3 regions of the Thermoanaerobacter sp. YS13 genome follow, and region 3 is predicted to be linked to each of the others. Evidence: riboswitches for the same ligand, from Rfam matches in the RefSeq annotation. Region 3 holds a riboswitch; each other region holds the start of a gene.
The links. Region 3 has a riboswitch for thiamine pyrophosphate ahead of thiC (phosphomethylpyrimidine synthase ThiC). Riboswitches for the same ligand answer to the same signal wherever they lie in the genome.
Positions count from the first base shown of each region.

Region 1: it holds a riboswitch for thiamine pyrophosphate, as region 3 does, so the genes downstream of both, thiT (energy-coupled thiamine transporter ThiT) here and thiC (phosphomethylpyrimidine synthase ThiC) in region 3, are expected to answer to the same signal.
Region 2: it holds a riboswitch for thiamine pyrophosphate, as region 3 does, so the genes downstream of both, thiD (bifunctional hydroxymethylpyrimidine kinase/phosphomethylpyrimidine kinase) here and thiC (phosphomethylpyrimidine synthase ThiC) in region 3, are expected to answer to the same signal.

Region 1 is NZ_JOOI01000002.1:700,915-704,198, reverse strand. Features, by position in the region: gene THYS13_RS11205 (phosphatase PAP2 family protein) at 1-366, opposite strand, end outside; gene thiT (energy-coupled thiamine transporter ThiT) at 781-1,419, opposite strand; TPP riboswitch at 1,482-1,584, opposite strand; gene THYS13_RS11195 (ABC transporter ATP-binding protein) at 1,707-3,284, opposite strand, start outside.
Region 2 is NZ_JOOI01000003.1:270,876-274,159, forward strand. Features, by position in the region: gene THYS13_RS13515 (NAD(P)/FAD-dependent oxidoreductase) at 1-745, shown strand, start outside; gene THYS13_RS13520 (hypothetical protein) at 745-1,473, shown strand; TPP riboswitch at 1,540-1,642, shown strand; gene thiD (bifunctional hydroxymethylpyrimidine kinase/phosphomethylpyrimidine kinase) at 1,701-2,495, shown strand; gene thiE (thiamine phosphate synthase) at 2,499-3,140, shown strand; gene thiM (hydroxyethylthiazole kinase) at 3,137-3,284, shown strand, end outside.
Region 3 is NZ_JOOI01000001.1:1,398,808-1,402,091, forward strand. Features, by position in the region: gene THYS13_RS07075 (homocysteine synthase) at 1-107, opposite strand, end outside; gene THYS13_RS07080 (homoserine dehydrogenase) at 135-1,418, opposite strand; SAM riboswitch class I at 1,486-1,596, opposite strand; TPP riboswitch at 1,784-1,891, shown strand; gene thiC (phosphomethylpyrimidine synthase ThiC) at 1,937-3,235, shown strand.

The sequences.
Region 1 (3,284 bases), on a different contig from region 3:
AAAAGTCATAGCAAGTGAAAAACTGGCAGTAGCATGACCTGAAGGAAAAGAATAATCTTTTAAAAGATGTTTAAAAGTATTCGTATTAGCTAATACCATATAAGGCCTTGGTCTTGTATATTTTCTTTTTAAGAGCTGAACAAACAAATGGCTGCTTGCAAGCGCAGTTAAAGCTTCTAAAGCCGAGGCTTTTACATCGTTTTTCCCAAAAAAGATTAAAAATAAACAAGAAAATATTGTAAAAAAAGGACCGCCTATATGAGTTATTTTGGGCATTATTTTGTCCAATATATTACATTTTATCCTTTCGTTTATATAGAAAAAAATGTTTTTGTCTTTGTCAAGAAGCACTCTTTTTATTTGCATCTGCAAAATTTCCCTCCCTACAATTTCTCACGAATGCTTTTTATTGAAATATTTAAGTACAAATTCACAACACTTTATTAACAGAATTTTTGTAAACAAATTCTCCTATTTTTTCCCTTGACTTAAATTTATCAAGGTCTTCAAACAACAATTCTCTTGATTTTAAATTTTATATTCTTTATATATACATTATCGTACTTTTCAAAAGCTTTTTCAACAGCCTTTGCTACTCTTTTATGGCATGTTCCTATTTATCCACGGGCTTTCACATAACCTTTGATTAAATTATCTTATGATAACATTAAAAAAACATTATAAGGAAGTTAATTTTATGTTAAATTTTTTCTTACAAAATTATTATATCATTAATTTTAGCTATCCATTGTAAAAAAATAAAAAAGGGGAAATACCCCTTTAAGCAATTGCTTTCTTTTTAATTTCCTCGATAGCATTTCTAACTTGTGGAATTAGTGAAACTGCAAAACATATTGCCACTTCTACACCTACTATGCTTCCGTTAACTAGAAGTGAATAAACTATGGGACTCATTCCTTTTGGCGCATAACTTGCAAAAAAGAATACTCCGGATAAAAAGTGAGAAAAAAATCGTCCAAATCCACCAACTAAAATTCCCAAACTCAGGTTTTTTCTAAAAAAGCCAGCAAGTCCTAAAGCACCAAAGGCCAACGGATAGTCGAGAAGTACTTGCACCCATTGGACTATAAATGGATCTTGAATAAGTTGTAAAAGTCCATACGCCATTCCTACAATCACACCAGGACCTGATCCATAATAATAAGCAAAGATAAAAAGCGGCAACATGCTGGCAGGTGTAATAGAACCACCTTGAGGCCAGTGGTAAAATCTTATATAAGACAGCACGAAAGAAATAGCGATTGAAAGTGCTCCATAGACAAGCATTTTTGTGTCAAATTTGACACTTCTTTGCATCAGATATAAAAGGAAAGCTGCCAATAAAATTGCCAATATAACCGATAATGTCACTGGCTTTATTTTGGCAAAATCAGAAAAAATACTTAAAAGGTAGGACATAAACAAAAACACCTCCATTTTTCAAGGAGGCTATGTTCGCTGAAAAAAATACCGCGAAATGCGGTATTTTTGAGCCGCATTCCCTACGGAGGCATTACCCTCATCAGGTTCCAAGGGTTTGGCATCAATGCCATCTCAGCCGTTAAGGCTCCCCCAGCGGACATAACCACCTATTTTGTTTTCACCTTTAATTTATCATTTTTTGTAATCTGTGTCAAGAATAATTACCAAATGCGGATGGCCAAGCTTTGTAGGTTGCTTATGTTTTGCACACACATCAAATGGTATTAACTTGCCATCTCTTCCTCTTTTTCAAACTGGCTGTTATAGAGGCTTGCATAAAAACCGCCTTTAGCAAGAAGTTCTTCATGGGTACCTTGTTCTACAATATCTCCATGGTTCATGACAAGTATCAAGTCAGCATCCCGTATTGTAGAAAGCCTATGAGCGATTATAAAGCTTGTGCGCCCTTTCATGAGATAATCCATCGCTTTTTGTATTTGTATTTCTGTAAGGGTATCTACAGAGCTTGTAGCCTCATCGAGTATGAGAATTTTTGGATCTTTCAAAATAGCTCTTGCTATAGTTAGTAACTGTTTTTGCCCTTGAGAAATATTTGTGGTCTCTTCATTTAATACCATGTTATAGCCCCCTGGCAATGTCCTTACAAAACTGTCAACATGAGCTGCCTTAGCAGCTTTTATAACTTCCTCATCAGTAGCATCAAGACGACCATATCTTATATTGTCCATAATAGTACCATTGTAAAGCCATGTATCCTGAAGCACCATGCCAAAAAGTGAACGCAAATCCTCCCTCGTAAAATCTCTTATATCATGGCCGTCAATCAAAATAGCCCCTTCATTCACATCGTAAAAGCGCATTAAAAGTTTCACTATAGTAGTCTTTCCTGCTCCAGTAGGACCGACAATTGCAACTTTTTGTCCTGCCTTAATAGAAGCTGAAAAGTTATTTATCACCATTTTATCAGGTCTATATCCAAAACGAACATTTCTAAACTCCACATTGCCTTTTATATCTTCAACTTTTACAGGCTGTGGATTGTCTGAAACTTCCTCTTCTTCCTCCAAAAACTCAAATACTCTTTCTGCACAGGCAGCAGTTTGTTGCAGTATATTGGAAATATTAGCAATCTGGGCAATAGGCTGTGTAAAAGATCGGATGTACTGTATAAATGCCTGAATATCCCCTACTTCTATTGCATTTTTTATGACCAACCAACTGCCCAAAACTGTAACCGCCACATAACCCAAGTTTCCTATTACATTCATAAGTGGCATCATAATGCCTGTTAAAAACTGGGACTTCCAGGCTGTTCCGTACAAAGTGTTATTTAATACGTCAAACTTTTCAATGCTCTTTTTCTCTCCATTAAAAGCCTTTACTATATTATGGCCTCCATATACTTCCTCCACATGGCCATTTACATGTCCTAAATAATCCTGCTGCTCTCTAAAATACCTTTGTGAATGCTTAATGATAAAGGCAATTACCAAAGAAGACAAAGGAATTATCAAAAGCGCTACTAAAGTCATAAGCCAGTTTATGGTAAACATCATAACCAAAACGCCAACTACTGTCGTCACAGAAGTAATTATCTGAGTCAAGCTTTGATTGAGAGTCTGAGTAATTGTATCCACGTCATTTGTAATACGAGACAATATTTCCCCTTGATTTGTGCTTTCAAAATATTTCAAAGGCAGGCGATTAATTTTTTCAGAAATTTCTTTTCTAAATCTATAGGTAACTTTCATCGCAACCCCAGACATTATCCATCCTTGTAAGTATCCAAATAAAGCACTTAAACCATATAAGCCTATGAGTATTAGAATTATCTTTCCTAC
Region 2 (3,284 bases), on a different contig from region 3:
TAGAATTTTAAGTACAATTCTTGATGCAAAAGGAGCATCTTTGGTATCTCAAAGTCTTCAAAATGACGGCATAAAAATAATTACGGGAACAACAGTGGATAAAATTATAGGAAACGAATATGTTAAGGGAGTTTTGCTCAAAAATGGGCAGGAATTAGAAGCTGATAATCTTGTTATCGCGATAGGTGTTGTGCCAAACGTTGATGTTGTAAGAAACACATCAATTTCTATAAACCGTGGTATTTTAGTAGATAACACTATGAAAACAAGTGTTGAAGATGTATATGCAGCAGGAGATGTAGCCGAAGGTTATGATATGCTTGTTGAGTCAAATAGGGTTGTGCCAATATGGCCAAATGCATACATGCAAGGGGAAATTGCAGGGTTCAACATGATTGGGATAAATAAAAATTTTAAAGGGATTTTTCCTATGAACTCAATAGGTTATAAAAATACAAATATGATAACAGCTGGTATAACAAATCCACAGCAGGAGGAATTTGAGATTATCTCTAAAATTGATCATAACAGAAGGTCTTATAAAAAATTTGTGGTAAAAGAAAATAGGTTAGTAGGATTTATATTAATTAATGATATTGATAGGGCTGGATTATTTACTGGGTTTATAAAAAACGAAACGGATATAACTCCATTTAAGAAGTATATTTTAAATGATGATTTTGGATTCATATATTTGCCAAAAGAATTAAGAAGAGCAAAAATGCTTGACTTGGAGGTGGTATGATGAAAACCATAAATGCGTCAGGAATTTATTATAGAGACCTTAATGAAATAATTAAAGAGTTGGTTCGTTCTGGCGAAGATATAATTAATTTGAAAAATGTTAATGGTCAACGATATATAGGAGATAATCTATCTGGGGCCACCAAAATAAATATCGAAGGTACACCTGGGAATGACATGGCAGCTTTTATGGACGGGCTTACAATAGAAGTTTTTGGTAATGGACAGGATGCAATAGGAAATACAATGAACGATGGGAATATTATTATACATGGACATGCAGGTGATGTCGTTGGTTACGGGATGAGGGGTGGATCTATCTATATAAAAGATAGTGTTGGTTATAGAGTTGGCATACACATGAAAGAATACAAAGATAAAGTTCCTGTAATAGTTATTGGAGGAAGTGCGGGAGACTTCTTTGGTGAATATATGGCAGGTGGATGCATGATTGTACTGAACTTAAAAAATGATGAAAATATAGTTGGAGAATATTGTGGCACAGGGATGCATGGAGGAGTTATATATTTGAGAGGAGATGTAGAAGACTATCAACTTGGGAAAGAAGTTATTAAGGAAAAGATAGATGACAAAGATTACGCGTTTATCCAAAAGTATGTTGAAAATTTTTGTAAATATTTTGATTATGATTTTCAAAAGATTATGAATCATTCTTTTGTCAAGTTGCATCCGATAGGCAAAAGACCCTATGGAAATATGTATGCATAAAATTATTTTAATTCTTTTGGATTTGTGGTATAATGAGTTTAGACAAATTTATTTAAAATTGAATATGACAAGTGCTAGGGGAGCCATAAATGGCTGAGAGGGGATTTGTTCCCGACCCTTTGAACCTGAACAGGGTAATGCCTGCGCAGGGAAGCACGTTTTACGAAGTTTGTAAAAAGTGCTCACCTGAACAGGTGGGCATAATTTATTATTTTGGAGGTGGTCATATGAAGTTAGTCCTTACTATTGCCGGTTCTGACTCTGGGGGAGGAGCAGGTATACAGGCAGATTTAAAGACTTTTTCAGCACATGGAGTATACGGCATGAGTGTCATTACTTCAATAACAGCGCAAAATACCATGGGGGTTTTAGGGATTGAGGATGTAAGTCCTGCTATGGTGTATTTGCAGATGAAGGCAATTTTTGAGGATTTGTATCCCGATGCAGTGAAGATAGGCATGGTATCTAATGAAGACATTATTAAGATGATTGCAAAAGGATTAAAAGATTACAATGTAAAAAATGTTGTGCTGGACCCTGTCATGATTTCAAAGAGTGGAAGCTATTTATTGAAGCCGGAAGCAGTAGAGGCTTTGAAAAAGGAATTGATTTCTTTAAGCCTTGTAGTTACGCCAAATCTTATGGAGGCAGGAGAATTAATTGGAAAAGAAATTAAAAATATATCGGATATGAAGGAAGCGGCTAAGAAAATTTTAGATTATGGAGCAAAGACAGTAATTGTAAAAGGTGGACATCTTACAGGGGATGCTTTGGACGTATTTTATGATGGAAAAGAGTTTTATGAAATTACATCGGAGAGAATCGATACTAAAAACACTCATGGTACAGGCTGTACATTTTCCTCAGCTATAGCTGCCAATATCGCTTTAGGTTATGATTTAGTTGAATCAATAAAAAGAGCGAAAGCATACATTACAGGGGCTATAAAATATTCATTATCCATAGGGCATGGAGTAGGTCCCACTAACCATTTTTGGAATATAGAAATAAGGAAGGTGTGAGATATGGACTTAACCCTTTACGCTATTACGGATAGGTCTTACATAAGGGATTTGGATATTGCTGAGGCAGTAGAATTAGCAATAAAAGGGGGTGCAACAGTAATTCAACTGAGAGAAAAAGATATATCAAGTAGGGAATTTTATGAAATTGCTCTCAAAGTTAAAGAAGTGACAAAAAGAAATAAAATTCCTCTCATTATTAACGACAGAGTGGATATAGCTTTGGCAGCAGATGCAGATGGAGTTCACGTTGGACAGGAGGATTTGCCGGCAGATGTTGTAAGGAGAATGATAGGTCCTCATAAAATAGTAGGAGTATCAGCGAGAACAGTGGAGGAAGCTTTAAAAGCACAAAGGGATGGAGCGGATTATTTAGGGGTAGGTGCGGTGTTTAAGACTCCAACAAAGCCGGAAGCGGAAGCCATTGGAATAGAAGGGCTGAAAAAGATAAAAGAGGCTGTTGCTATTCCAGTCGTTGCAATAGGAGGTATAACGAGGGATAATGCTTATGAAGTCATGTTAAAGTCAAGAGTAGACGGGATATCTTCAGTTTCAGCTGTATTTTATGGGGATATAGAAAACAATACAAGAAAACTTTTGGAGGTTATAGCAAAAGCGATAAACGATAGGAGGAATTTGAAATGAAAAAGGAATTATTGAAAATTTTAAGAGAGAAAAAGCCTTTAGTTCACCATATTACAAATATAGTTACTGTCAATGATTGTGCTAATATAACACTGGCTATAGGAGCATTGCCAGTCATGGCACATGCCTTGGAAGAAGTAGAAG
Region 3 (3,284 bases):
GCAAAGGAAGAGGTTTGATATATAGGAATGGCTACAGCTCCCGTAGTTGGGTCAGGCTCCCACCCTTCATGAATTGCCAAAGTTGAAAAACCATATTTTTTAGACATACTTTTAACTCCTTTCACAAAATTTTTTTAAATCACTTCTACAAAATCCTCAAATTTACTTACTTCTTCTGTTATATCCTCTTGCAAAACTTTAAAAATAGCTTTTATCTCGGTTATTTTTTCTAATTTTTCTGTAAATGTCTCAACACTTTTCTTCATTTTAACAATAGCTGTAAATGTGCCGTTTTCATAGGAAGATTCCACAATTGATACTTTTTGTTCTTTTAAAAACTTTAAAACTTTTTTCAAACCTAAAATATTTTCTTTATGAGTTTCAAGCCTTATATAAAAAGTATCTGTAAAACTTCCCTGACGAATTGGAAGAAAGTTTATCCTCTTATTATCTTTGATATTATAGTTTAACAATATATCAATTAAATCTGCCACTACAGCATCCCCTGTAGGAAGTTCTCCAGCACCTTTTCCTACAAAAACATATTCACCAAAACTATCCCCTCTAAGTATGATAGCATTATTTACGTCGTTTATCCTTGACAAAATATTATTTTCTTCGACTAAAACTGGTTCCACTCCTGCAAAGATGCCATCTTTGACTTTTTTGCCCCAGGCAAATAATTTTATTTTATATCCCCACTTATTGATGTAATTTAAATCTTGAGTCGTGATTTCGTCTATTCCTTTTCTGGTTATAGAATTTACTGGCACGTTTATATTGAACACTTTCCTCATTAATATAGCAAGTTTATAAAGGGCATCAAAGCCTTTTACGTCATAATCGGGATTTGCTTCTGCATATCCTAATTGCTGGGCTTCTTTAAGTGCTTCTTTATAACTTCTGCCTTCAGTAGTCATTTTGGTGAGAATATAATTAGTAGTGCCATTTATTATACCGCCTACAAAATCTATTTCATCTGTGATTTTTAATCTATCAATTTGATGCAGTATAGGTATAGCTCCACCTACACTTGCCTCACATTTTAGAAATACTTTATTCTTTTCTGCTATTTCATTTAATTCTTCTCCATGCTTAGCTATCAATTCTTTATTTGCAGTGATTACATGCTTCCCTGAAGACAAAGCTTCCTTCACATATTCGTAAGCTGGAGAAATGCCTCCTATTGCTTCAATGATTATTTTTATCTCTTTATCTTTCAAAATTTCTTCAGCATTTTGGGTAAGTAGTCCCTCTACTTTCACTTTCCTTGGCTTATTGAGATTTTTCACCAGTATCTTCTTTATCTCAGGATAAACCCCTGTGCTCTCCCTTATATGACCTCCTCTTGAAGTTATCAATTTATATACTCCTGTTCCTACTGTACCAAGTCCTAATAATCCGATTTTTATTTTCATGTCACACCTCCAAATAAATTTTTAGGCCCTCTTCTCAATGAGAAGAGGGCCTAATAATCCGCCACTCCTCTCATCTCTCAGGTTAGACACCCTAACCTGCAGGATTTGGCACCAGACGCATATAAATGCCGGTTGCCGGGTTTCATCGGGCCAGTCCCTCCACCACTCTTGATAAGAGGTTTGTGTGTAATATTTATATTCAATTTTACATGTTGTAATCTATGTTATCACTTTGAAACTGTAAAGTCAAGAACTTTTTTTGTACTCTTTCTTAAATTTTTTCTAAATTTTAATATACACCAAATTTTTTTAGTGGTATAATAATATTGTAAAATATTATACATTATCGATTATAAAAATTTAATATTTGCCACATGGGGTGCCGGCGTAACCGGCTGAGAAAAAGGTGTTGCCTTTTAACCCATTGAACCTGTTAGGTTAGTACCTGCGTAGGGATGTGGTCATCCACCATGGCTATAATCCCCATGGTTTATTTATTTTTTAAGGAGGTTTTTATTATGACACAATTGGAATACGCCCTTTCAGGCATTGTTACAAAAGAAATGAAAATAGTCGCAGAGTATGAAGGAGTAGACGAAGAATTTATTTTAGAAGGAGTTAAAAAAGGAGAAATAGTAATACCATCAAACATCAACCACAAAAACCTCATTCCCAAAGGCATAGGAAGGGGTTTAATGACAAAAGTAAATGCTAACATTGGAACATCTGATGCATACCCTGAAGTTGACAAAGAAATTGAAAAATTAAATGTTGCTGTAAAAGCTGGAGCAGATGCGGTAATGGATTTAAGCACAGGGGGCGACATTAAGCAATCTCGTAGAAAAATACTTGAAAATTCCTCTGTCCCTGTAGGCACTGTCCCCATGTATCAAGCAGCTGTAGAATCTATATCCAAATACGGTAGCATCGTAGCTATGCCTGAAGAATTCATTTTTGAAGTTATAGAAGAACAAGCAAAAGACGGAGTTGATTTTATTACAGTCCACTGTGGTCTAACATCTGAATCATTGAAAAAGCTTAAAGACAACGGCCGAGTAATGGATATAGTAAGCCGCGGTGGCTCCTTTACAATTGCTTGGATGCTCCATAACGACAAAGAAAATCCTTTGTATAAACATTTTGATAGGCTCCTTGATATTGCTAAAAGATATGACATAACTCTAAGCTTAGGAGATGGACTGCGTCCAGGTTGTCTGGAAGATGCTACAGACGCAGCACAAATTCAAGAACTTATAATCCTTGGCGAATTGGTAAAGAAATCTCGAGAGGCAGGAGTTCAAGTTATGGTAGAAGGACCCGGGCATGTGCCAATTGACCAAATTGAAGCAAATGTAAAACTTCAAAAACAACTTTGTCACAACGCTCCTTTTTATGTGCTTGGCCCTATTGTGACTGATATAGCTCCTGGCTATGACCACATAACTTCTGCAATCGGAGGAGCAATTGCAGCAGCTTCTGGTGCTGATTTCCTTTGCTATGTTACACCCGCTGAACATCTCGGACTTCCAGACAAAGAAGATGTCAAAGAAGGCGTTATTGCAGCAAAAATAGCTGCCCATGCCGCAGATATCGCAAAAGGCGTAAAAGGTGCTAAAGAAAAAGATTTAACTATGGCTAAAGCCAGAAAAGCCTTAAACTGGGATGAGCAAATAAAGCTTTCTATAGACCCTGATAAAGCTTTTAAATATCGCGTCAATAAAAACATATCTACAGTCAAAACTTGCAGTATGTGTGGAAAATTCTGCGCTATGAAAATTGTCAGTGAGTATCTTGGAACTTCGGCTATGACCTGTTAATATCCTTTTGCCTTCCCCTTGATTTTCTTTACTAATTTCTGTTATAATA